Regions from separate parts of the Blautia sp. HCP3S3_D9 genome, predicted to be linked through region 1. Evidence: predicted binding sites of a transcription regulator. Region 1 holds the regulator's gene; each other region holds the start of a gene.
The links. The regulator NrdR, encoded in region 1, represses ribonucleotide reductase genes. The targets are predictions, from matches to a motif close to CACAANATNTTGTG.
Positions count from the first base shown of each region.

Region 1 (3,295 bases):
TTCTGTTGTCTGCAGGAAACTCTCGAAGACAGTGAAAAATAGAAAGATATGTAAGGCAGTCTGGTGATTAAATGTGCCAGGCTGCTTTTTTCGTGTGAAATTTCAAATGAAATTCTGAATTATGGTATTCCAAGGGATACGGATAATCGTTCAGTGTAGGACAGATAGTGGCTTACGAATTTAGGGCCGCAGGTAGTTGCGCATGGATTTCAGTGCATTTTTTTCCAGGCGGCTGACCTGGGCCTGAGAGATTCCAATCTCCTGGGCTACTTCCATCTGTGTTTTGCCTTCATAAAAACGAAGTTCTATGATGTGTTTTTCTCTTTTGTTCAGACGCTGCATAGCTTCTCTGAGAGATAAATTCTCAATCCATCGGTCCTCTTTATTCTTCTTATCGCTAATCTGATCCATAACATACAGAGTATCTCCGCCTTCTGTGTAAACTGGTTCAAAGAGACTTACAGGATTCTGGATCGCGTCCATGGCATAGACGATCATTTCTTTTTCTATGCCGATCTCCTGAGCGATTTCTGCAACTGTAGGTTCTTTGAGATGCTGTTTCATATAATTTTCTCTGGTGTAAATAGCTTTATATGCAATATCCCGAAGCGAACGGCTGACACGGATACTGTTGTTATCCCTGAGATAGCGCCGTATCTCTCCTATGATCATGGGAACTGCATAAGTCGAGAACTTTACCTGCAGGGTAGTGTCGAAATTGTCGATGGCCTTGATCAGGCCGATACATCCGATCTGAAAGAGATCATCTGCATTTTCACTGCTGTTCTGAAATCTGCGTATTACGCTGAGAACCAGTCTGAGATTTCCCTTGATGTACAATTCCCGTGCCTGTTCGTCGCCTTCTTTGATCCGACGGAACAGTTCATCTTTTTCTTCTGCATTGAGAACAGGAAGTTTCGACGTATTGACTCCACAGATTTCTACTTTATTCAGTGCCATCTTCTTGAATCCTCCTTATCATCCTTGAACGTGAAATAATAAAGTTGAGATGTTCCGTTACTGAGAACAAAGTAAACAGTAACGTGTTTTCAGTAAGAATGATTCTCATATGGAGGAATATTTATACTTATATCTGGAAAATATAAAAATTATTGACCCTTGACAAAATGGAGAGCAATCTTGCATAGAGACTGTTAGCGTTATCCTTTATGAAAACATTTTTCTTCATCAATCTCTACAAGAATAATGTCATCACCAATCTGGCAGATGCAGTCCCAGGGGATGCGGTATTCACTGTCGCGGCCGAAAAGACAGCAGAATTTTCCGGGACCTGGTACGATCAGGGCAGTCATTCTGCTGGTTTTGCAGTCAAATTCTGCATCAATGGGACACCCGAGACTACGGCAGGTGCAGGTATTGATCACTTCTTTTTGTCTTAATTCACAGATTCTCATGGATACTCCCTTAAAAACTGGTCTGTCTGGAATCTTTTTAACAATTTATGTATTTTTGCGAAAATTTATGCAAGTCCTTTTATTGACACAGCAATTGGAAATACAGTATAATAAAAATATGTAATGATATCAGGGAAAAAGCGCATTTTGACTCTGACATTCTATAATAATTGCACCGAAAATATGATATGACTTAAAAAGGGGGGACGTCCTATGAAATGTCCATTTTGTAATCAGGATAATACGAGAGTAGTTGATTCCAGACCGGTTGAGGATACAAATTCTATCCGCCGTCGCCGTTTATGTGATGCCTGTGGCAGAAGATTTACTACATATGAGAAAGTAGAGAGCATACCGCTTAATGTGATTAAGAAAGATCAGAACAGAGAGCAGTATGACCGTTCGAAAATACAGTCAGGAATTCTGAGAGCATGTTACAAGAGACCAATACCGATAGAGAAGATAGAAGAGATGATGGATGCTATAGAAGGTGAAATCTTTAATACAGAAGAGAAAGAGATTTCCAGTACCAGAATTGGTGAGATTGTCATGGAGCATCTCAAGGATCTGGATGCAGTAGCGTATGTGCGTTTTGCGTCAGTGTACAGAGAATTTAAGGATGTCAGCACATTTATGGATGAACTGAAGAAATTTATGAACTGAATATGCACAAATTTTGGGATATATGGCGTGAATTTATGCTGATTGCATAAATAAATTAAGTTGCAGAGCAAACGATACTTTTTGGGCTTTACACGAGGAGGTTCATATAACCTGCATCGCCAAGTGTATTACTGACACGAAGTGAGTAGCGATAGGATTTTTGAGAAAAATAGAAGACTAGTCAGTAATATATAAATGAAAAACCGACGGGAACTTATCATTCCCGCCGGTTTTTCATTTGTATTTTTTATGGGGGAGTTTAACTGATATCAGAGCAGATAATCGTTATATTAGTTATTAAACAATACCCTGAGCCTTCATAGCATCTACAACTTTTTCGAAGCCTGCGATGTTAGCACCTACAACGTAGTTGCCCTCCATACCATAACGTTTGGAAGCATCATCAACTTTATTGAAGATGTCAACCATGATCTGGTGAAGTTTTGTATCAACTTCTTCTGCTGTCCAGGAAAGTCTTGCAGAGTTCTGGCACATTTCAAGTGCGGAAGTAGCAACACCACCAGCGTTAGCTGCTTTACCAGGCATGAATGTTACGCCGTTTGCCATAAGGTAATCTGTTGCTTCACGGGTAGTAGGCATGTTAGCACCTTCTGCAACATATTTGCATCCGTTTGCAATAAGAGTCTTAACAGCGTCAAGGTCAAGTTCGTTCTGAGTTGCACATGGAAGATAGATATCGCATTTGATGTTCCAGATGCCTTTTCCTTCTGTGTAAGTAGCACCTTCAACACGGTCAGCATATTCTTTGATACGTCCACGTTTTACTTCTTTGATATCTTTTACGATGTCAAGTTTGATTCCTTCTGGATCATAGATATATCCGTTGGAATCGCACATAGCAACAACTTTACCGCCAAGTTCAGTTGCTTTTTCTACAGCATAGATAGCAACGTTACCGGAACCTGTTACGATGAGAGTTTTACCGGAGATTGTATCATTTTTAGCTTTAACCATTTCGTCAAGCATATATACAAGACCGTATCCTGTAGCCTGTGTACGGATTAAAGATCCGCCGTAGGAAAGTCCTTTACCTGTAAGAACACCTTCATACAGACCACGATTTCTCTTGTACTGTCCGTAAAGGTAACCGATCTCACGTCCGCCTACACCGATATCACCTGCAGGAACGTCCATGTCAGCACCGATATATTTGGAAAGCTCTGTCATAAAGCTCTGGCAGAATGCCATTACTTCTC
Region 1 covers NZ_JBQHWS010000030.1:7,858-11,152, reverse strand. The annotation lists gene sigG (RNA polymerase sporulation sigma factor SigG) at 181-960, opposite strand; gene ACTNES_RS08000 (YlmC/YmxH family sporulation protein) at 1,161-1,415, opposite strand; gene nrdR (transcriptional regulator NrdR) at 1,629-2,078, shown strand; gene gdhA (NADP-specific glutamate dehydrogenase) at 2,376-3,295, opposite strand, start outside.

Region 2 (3,295 bases), on a different contig from region 1:
CGTCCCTCCAGATCCTGTTTCTCAATCGGAGTTACGTCCTCTGTTACGTGACAGTGGAAACTGTTGCTTACATATGGACGGTCAGAAACGCCTTTCACAATTCCGTACATCTTGCGGAACTGCTCAACCTGCAGACCACAAAGACTCTCTGCCGGAGTTCCATAAATTGCATACAGATAACCATCCTGTTCCTTGAATTCTTCTACTTTCTTGTTGATATATTTCATAACTTCCAGTGCAAACTGTCCGTCTTCTGCAATAGACTTGCCATTGTAGAGTTCCTGAAGTTCGTTTAAAGCTGTGATTCCAAAAGATGCTGTCATCGGTTTCAGAATCTTGCCAATCTTCTCATTCGGTTTCAGATGTCCGCCGTAGAAACCGCCCTCGCAGTATGCCAGCGGGTTGGTAGATGCTCTCATCTGTCCCAGATAATCATAAGTGCGAATATGAAGATTACGAATCATTTCAAGATAGAAATCCAGTACCTCATAGAAATCTCTGCTCTCTGCTCTCGCTTTCGCAAGGATCATCGGAAGATGAAGACTTACTGCACCAATGTTAAACCTTCCTACAAATACCGGCACATCCTTATCATCTGCAGGGTGCATTCCGCCTCTCTCATACCATGGACTTAAGAAAGCACGGCATCCCATCGGGCTGATTACTTTTCCATACTGCTTGTACATACTGGAAATATAACCTTTTCCAGACATAGACAGCCAGTCCGGATACATGGTCTTGGCAGAACAGTCAACACCTGCCTCAAACACATCCTCACTGATCTTGCCCTTTCCATGGATATTCTCATCATAAAGAAATACGATCTTAGGGAAAAGGACCGGTTTCTTACGGCCTTTCTTGCCCTGGCCACCTTTGTGTACTTCAAGAAGAGAAATACTTGCCATTTTTTCAAAACGACCGGTTCCCAGTCCAAGAGTTACAGTTACGAATGGATAATCCCCTCTGGATGATCCAACGGTATTCAATTTATACTCAATTCCCTGCCATCCCTGATCAAATTCTCTGCGGACTTTATCAAGTGCATACTCAATAGCACGTTCCTCACGTCCTGACCAACTCTCATCTGAGTATTTCAGAAATTCCTGAATATATTTGTCATAGCTCTTCTGCGCATACGGAGCAAGGATCTTATCTACTTCCGGTACTGTAAATCCACCATACTGCTGTGCTGCAGTACTCAGGATAATATCACCCATAACATCAAATGCCGTATCCAGTGTCTTAGGCTCATTGTACCATACATTTCCCATCTCAAATCCGCCGCTCAGTACAGATGCCACATCAAAGAGACAGCAGTTCATGGTATCCAGACGTGCAGACTGATCATGAATATAAATATAACCATCTTTACATGCCTGAAGTTCATTACGGTTCATAAAGAATTTACGATAAAGTTCCTTATTCAGTTCATTAAAGATCAGGCTTCGTTTTGTGGCAACCAGTGCACTGTCTGTATTGGCATTGCTCTTATCACCAATATAACGGATTGCCTGACTCTTGGTATATACATCATCCATCATATGGATAAAATCAAGTTTGTAGTTTCTGTAATCACGATAACTCTTGGCTACAGCCGGATTCACTCTCTCAAGTGCTCCTTCTACAATATTATGCATCTCCTGTATCTGGATTTCATTCTTTCCCAGTGCCTCTGCATGTTCCTCAGCAAACCGACAGATAAATTCATTCTCCTTGTCAGAAAACTTATATAAGATTCTGGCCGCAGACTTGTTTACCGCCGCTACGATCTTCTTCGAATCAAACTCTTCTCTTGTTCCGTCTTTCTTTATTACATATATCATACTTCTTGCTCCCATATACAATATATAGTATTATTTTCTTTCGTTAACCACAATTCATTCTATATGTGGTACGATTAACAAGTATAGCACAGTCTCTGTCAAAAAGAAAGAGGCAAAAAATTATTCGTCATATTGCTGAATTTGATACATTGACAGATAATTATCTTGACCATCCAAAGATACCGCAGATATCTCATCTCCCGTGTGTAATTCTACTTCCTCCTGGTGACCCGCTTCGTCAAATTTTACAGTTTCATCTCTTCCTGAAGAGTTTTTGATTTCCAGAGCAACAGCTTCCCATCGGGCTTCTATCATATATTTCCCTGGCACGATTATAAATTCATATTCCAGATTATCCCCATCTGTGTTGTCATCCTCTGTTACAGCATCTACAGATCCGACAATATAATGCTCTCCGGTGGACATATAATCATCCGGGTCTTTTTCCTTATCATCCTGTTTAGATTTTGCAGCACTGATAGTCTCAGCCCAGTCATCCTTCCAGTCATTCTCTTCTGCCTCATCAGCACCGCTTTCCTCAAAAAAACTGCCAATATCTATCCCCAGTTCGTCATTGATAAATGACTCTATCTGATACCCGATGCTGTCCCAGTTCTCCGCAATCTGACCTGCCGCCACCGTCAGAACCATAACAATGATCCAGAAAACAGCAGATCCTTTCTTACCTTTCTTACCTTTCTTCGTTTTCGTATTCGAAACTGTAGTCTGACCTGTGCTGTAAGCCCGCACTGTCTGTGTATTAGCAGCACGTCCTGCTGCTGTTTTTGTTCCTGTAGTCTGCACTCTTGCAGTCTGCGCTTTTGGCATCTGTGTTCTGGAATTATTTGTTTTTCCCGGTTTCTTCACCGTTTTATTTCTGTCCGGAAGTGGTACTTCGCTCTCCTTCATCGCCTTTCGCACCTTTGCAGAAGCATGACGGTAATGCTCTGACCGGTCCTCATTCAGATGATATAATTCCATATCATTTCTATAAGGCATTCCACAATATTTACATCTGCCGTTTACGATAGGACCATCACAGACCTGACATCTCTTTCCCATATATTGTCCCCCTGCATTTGTTTATATATTCAATTTCATTTATTCTGCTGAATTTATTTTAACATTTTTCCCCAATCTTGCAAAGCAGAAATTGTATTACTGTTCATTCCAAATGAACAGTAATAATTGTCAAATGCTCATTTTCCTGTTATAATAGCGTGGGAAAAGATAATGGATATTCATGCTATAGAATATGCAAATACAGAAATTACAGGAGGAATCCAATAATGGAACAGATTAAAATTCCTGACGGATATCAGTCAGCTTTAAATCTCCATGATACTCAGATTGCCATTAAGACTGTGAAAGATTTCTTTCAGCAGACACTGGCTCAGAAGCTGAATCTGCTGCGTGTTTCCGCTCCGGTGTTCGTAAACCCGACATCCGGTCTGAACGATAACTTAAACGGT
Region 2 covers NZ_JBQHWS010000001.1:57,699-60,993, reverse strand. The annotation lists gene nrdD (anaerobic ribonucleoside-triphosphate reductase) at 1-1,823, opposite strand, end outside; gene ACTNES_RS00295 (hypothetical protein) at 1,944-2,885, opposite strand; gene asnA (aspartate--ammonia ligase) at 3,113-3,295, shown strand, end outside.
Region 2: the regulator NrdR is predicted to act here: its motif matches at 1,840-1,853, upstream of nrdD (anaerobic ribonucleoside-triphosphate reductase).

Region 3 (3,295 bases), on a different contig from region 1:
TCTGTGATGATGAGCTTTCTCCTGCACAGCTCAATAATCTGGAACGCGAGCTGGACTGTAAAGTAATGGACAGAACATTGCTGATCCTGGATATTTTTGCGGCACGTGCGATTACGAGTGAAGGTAAGATACAGGTAGAGCTTGCACAGCTCCGTTACAGAGCAGCCCGTCTGGTTGGATTAAGAGAATCTTTGTCACGTCTGGGCGGTGGAATTGGAACAAGGGGTCCCGGAGAGAAGAAACTGGAAACAGACCGTCGTCTGATTCGTACCAGAATTTCTGCATTGAAGCAGGAGCTTACACAGGTAGAGAAGCACAGAGAGCTGATCCGTTCAAGTCGTGCAAGAGGAAATATGAAGACGGCAGCTATTGTAGGATATACCAATGCAGGAAAGTCTACTCTGTTAAATAAACTGACAGGTTCTGATGTTCTGTCAGAGGATAAATTGTTTGCGACCCTGGATCCGACAACCAGACTTCTCAATCTGAAGGATGGACAGCAGATTCTGCTGACAGATACGGTAGGATTTATCCATAAACTGCCGCATCATCTTGTAGAAGCATTTAAGAGTACCCTGGAAGAAGCAAAATATGCAGATTATATCATTCATGTGGTAGATTCTTCGAATCCGCAGGCAGAAATGCAGATGCATGTCGTATATGAGACACTGCGGGAGCTTGGTGTGATGGGAAAGAAGATTATCACACTTTTTAATAAGCAGGATGCACCGGGGGCATTTGTACTGAGAGATTTTAAGTCCGATTATACATTGAAGATTTCTGCGAAAACAGGGCAGGGGCTGGATGATTTAAATAATCTTCTGGAGAAGCTTTTGTCGGAAGAGCAGATCTATGTAGAGCGTCTTTTTCCATATCAGGAGGCCGGAAAGATTCAACTTATCCGTGAATATGGACAGTTGATCTCAGAAGAATATACAGAAGCAGGGATTGCTGTAAAGGCAAGAGTGCCGAAAGAAATCTATGCGAAAGTTGTATAAAAAAGAACATATGTTTACTTATGGGCAAATTATGTTATAATACCGCTATAAAAAATCTGCCGGATAGTCTTGTGATAAATTGCAGATTTTCAGAAAAAATAGTATTTTTTTACAGAAATATTGTCCTGTACAGAAAAAATAAAAACGCAAAAAAACACCATATATTGTGCCTTTTGAGAAATTGAGGAACATTATGTGGTGTTTTTCTGTGTTGACGAAAGATAGATACTCTGCTACAATAGACCTACAGCGTTTACCGGACGCAGAGTGAACGGTAGGCGGCAGTGTCCTTGACAGGACATACGAACAAGAGAAGATGGGGGCATTAATATGTTTCAGGTAGTAAAACGTGACGGCGAATTGGATGAGTTTAAGATCGGCAAGATCACTGCAGCCATCCATAAAGCTTTTGATGCGAAAGAGAAGAATTACAGCGAAGAGATGATCGATCTTCTGGGACTTCGTGTTACTTCTGATTTTCAGAAGAAGATTTCCGACAATAAGATTACAGTAGAGGAAATTCAGGACAGTGTAGAGAACGTACTGATCCAGGCAGGATATGCAGATGTAGCCAAGGCATATATTCTTTACCGCAAGCAGAGAGAGAAAGTCCGCAACATGAAATCTACAATCCTCGATTATAAAGAGATCGTCAACAGCTATGTAAAGGTTGAAGACTGGCGTGTAAAAGAGAACTCTACAGTTACTTATTCCGTTGGTGGTCTGATCTTGAGCAACTCCGGAGCAGTAACCGCGAATTACTGGCTGTCTGAGATCTATGATAATGAGATCGCAGATGCACACAGAAATGCAGACATTCACATTCACGATCTGTCCATGCTGACCGGATATTGTGCAGGATGGTCATTAAAACAGTTGATCCAGGAGGGACTTGGCGGTATTGAAGGCAAGATTACTTCTTCCCCTGCAAAGCACTTAAGCGTTCTTTGCAATCAGATGGTAAATTTCCTTGGAATCATGCAGAATGAATGGGCAGGCGCTCAGGCTTTCTCTTCCTTTGACACATACCTGGCACCTTTTGTCAAAGCAGACAATTTAAGCTATCCGGAAGTGAAGAAATGCATTGAATCCTTTATCTATGGAGTGAATACACCGAGCAGATGGGGAACACAGGCGCCGTTTTCCAATATTACACTTGACTGGACCGTGCCGGACGACCTTGCAGAACTTCCTGCAATCGTTGGCGGTAAGAACATGGACTTCAAGTATAAGGATTGCAAGAAAGAGATGGATATGATCAATAAGGCATTCATCGAGACAATGATCGAGGGTGATGCCAATGGACGGGGATTCCAGTATCCAATCCCGACCTATTCCATTACAAAAGAGTTCGACTGGTCTGACACAGAGAACAATCGTCTCCTCTTTGAGATGACATCCAAATATGGAACGCCATATTTCTCAAACTATATTAACAGTGATATGAAACCGAGCGATATCCGAAGCATGTGTTGCCGTCTGCGTCTGGACTTAAGAGAGCTTCGTAAGAAAAGCGGCGGATTCTTCGGATCAGGAGAGAGCACTGGTTCTGTGGGTGTTGTAACCATCAATATGCCACGTATCGCATATCTTTCTAAGACACCGGAAGAATTTTATAATCGTCTGGATCGTTTGATGGATATTTCCGCACGTTCTCTGCATATTAAGAGAGAAGTTATCGGCAAGCTGCTGGATGAGGGATTATATCCGTATACTAAGAGATATCTGGGAAGCTTTTCCAATCATTTCTCAACCATCGGTCTGGTTGGTATGAATGAGGTTGGACTGAATGCACGCTGGTTAGGTGGGGACATGTCCGATGAGAGAACTCAGAAGTTTACCAAAGAGGTTCTGGAACACATGAGAGAGCGTCTGTCTGATTACCAGGTGAAATATGAAGGCGAGCTCTTTAATCTGGAGGCAACCCCTGCTGAGTCTACAGCATATCGTCTGGCGAAACATGACAGAAAGCGCTGGCCGGATATTAAGACTGCAGGTAAGAAGGGAGATACTCCTTACTATACAAACAGTTCTCATCTTCCGGTTGAATATACGACAGATATTTTTGATGCACTGGATATTCAGGATGATCTGCAGACACTGTATACTTCAGGTACAGTATTCCATGCATTTATCGGTGAGAAGCTTCCTGACTGGAAGGCAGCAGCAGCTCTGGTACGTAAGATCGCAGAGAACTATAAACTTCCATATTATACCATTTCTCCGACATATTCTGTATGTAAAGAACATGGATATATCAGCGGAGAGCACTTTACCTGTCCGAAATGTGGCAAGAA
Region 3 covers NZ_JBQHWS010000001.1:37,038-40,332, forward strand. The annotation lists gene hflX (GTPase HflX) at 1-998, shown strand, start outside; gene ACTNES_RS00185 (ribonucleoside triphosphate reductase) at 1,329-3,295, shown strand, end outside.
Region 3: the regulator NrdR is predicted to act here: its motif matches at 1,154-1,167, upstream of ACTNES_RS00185 (ribonucleoside triphosphate reductase).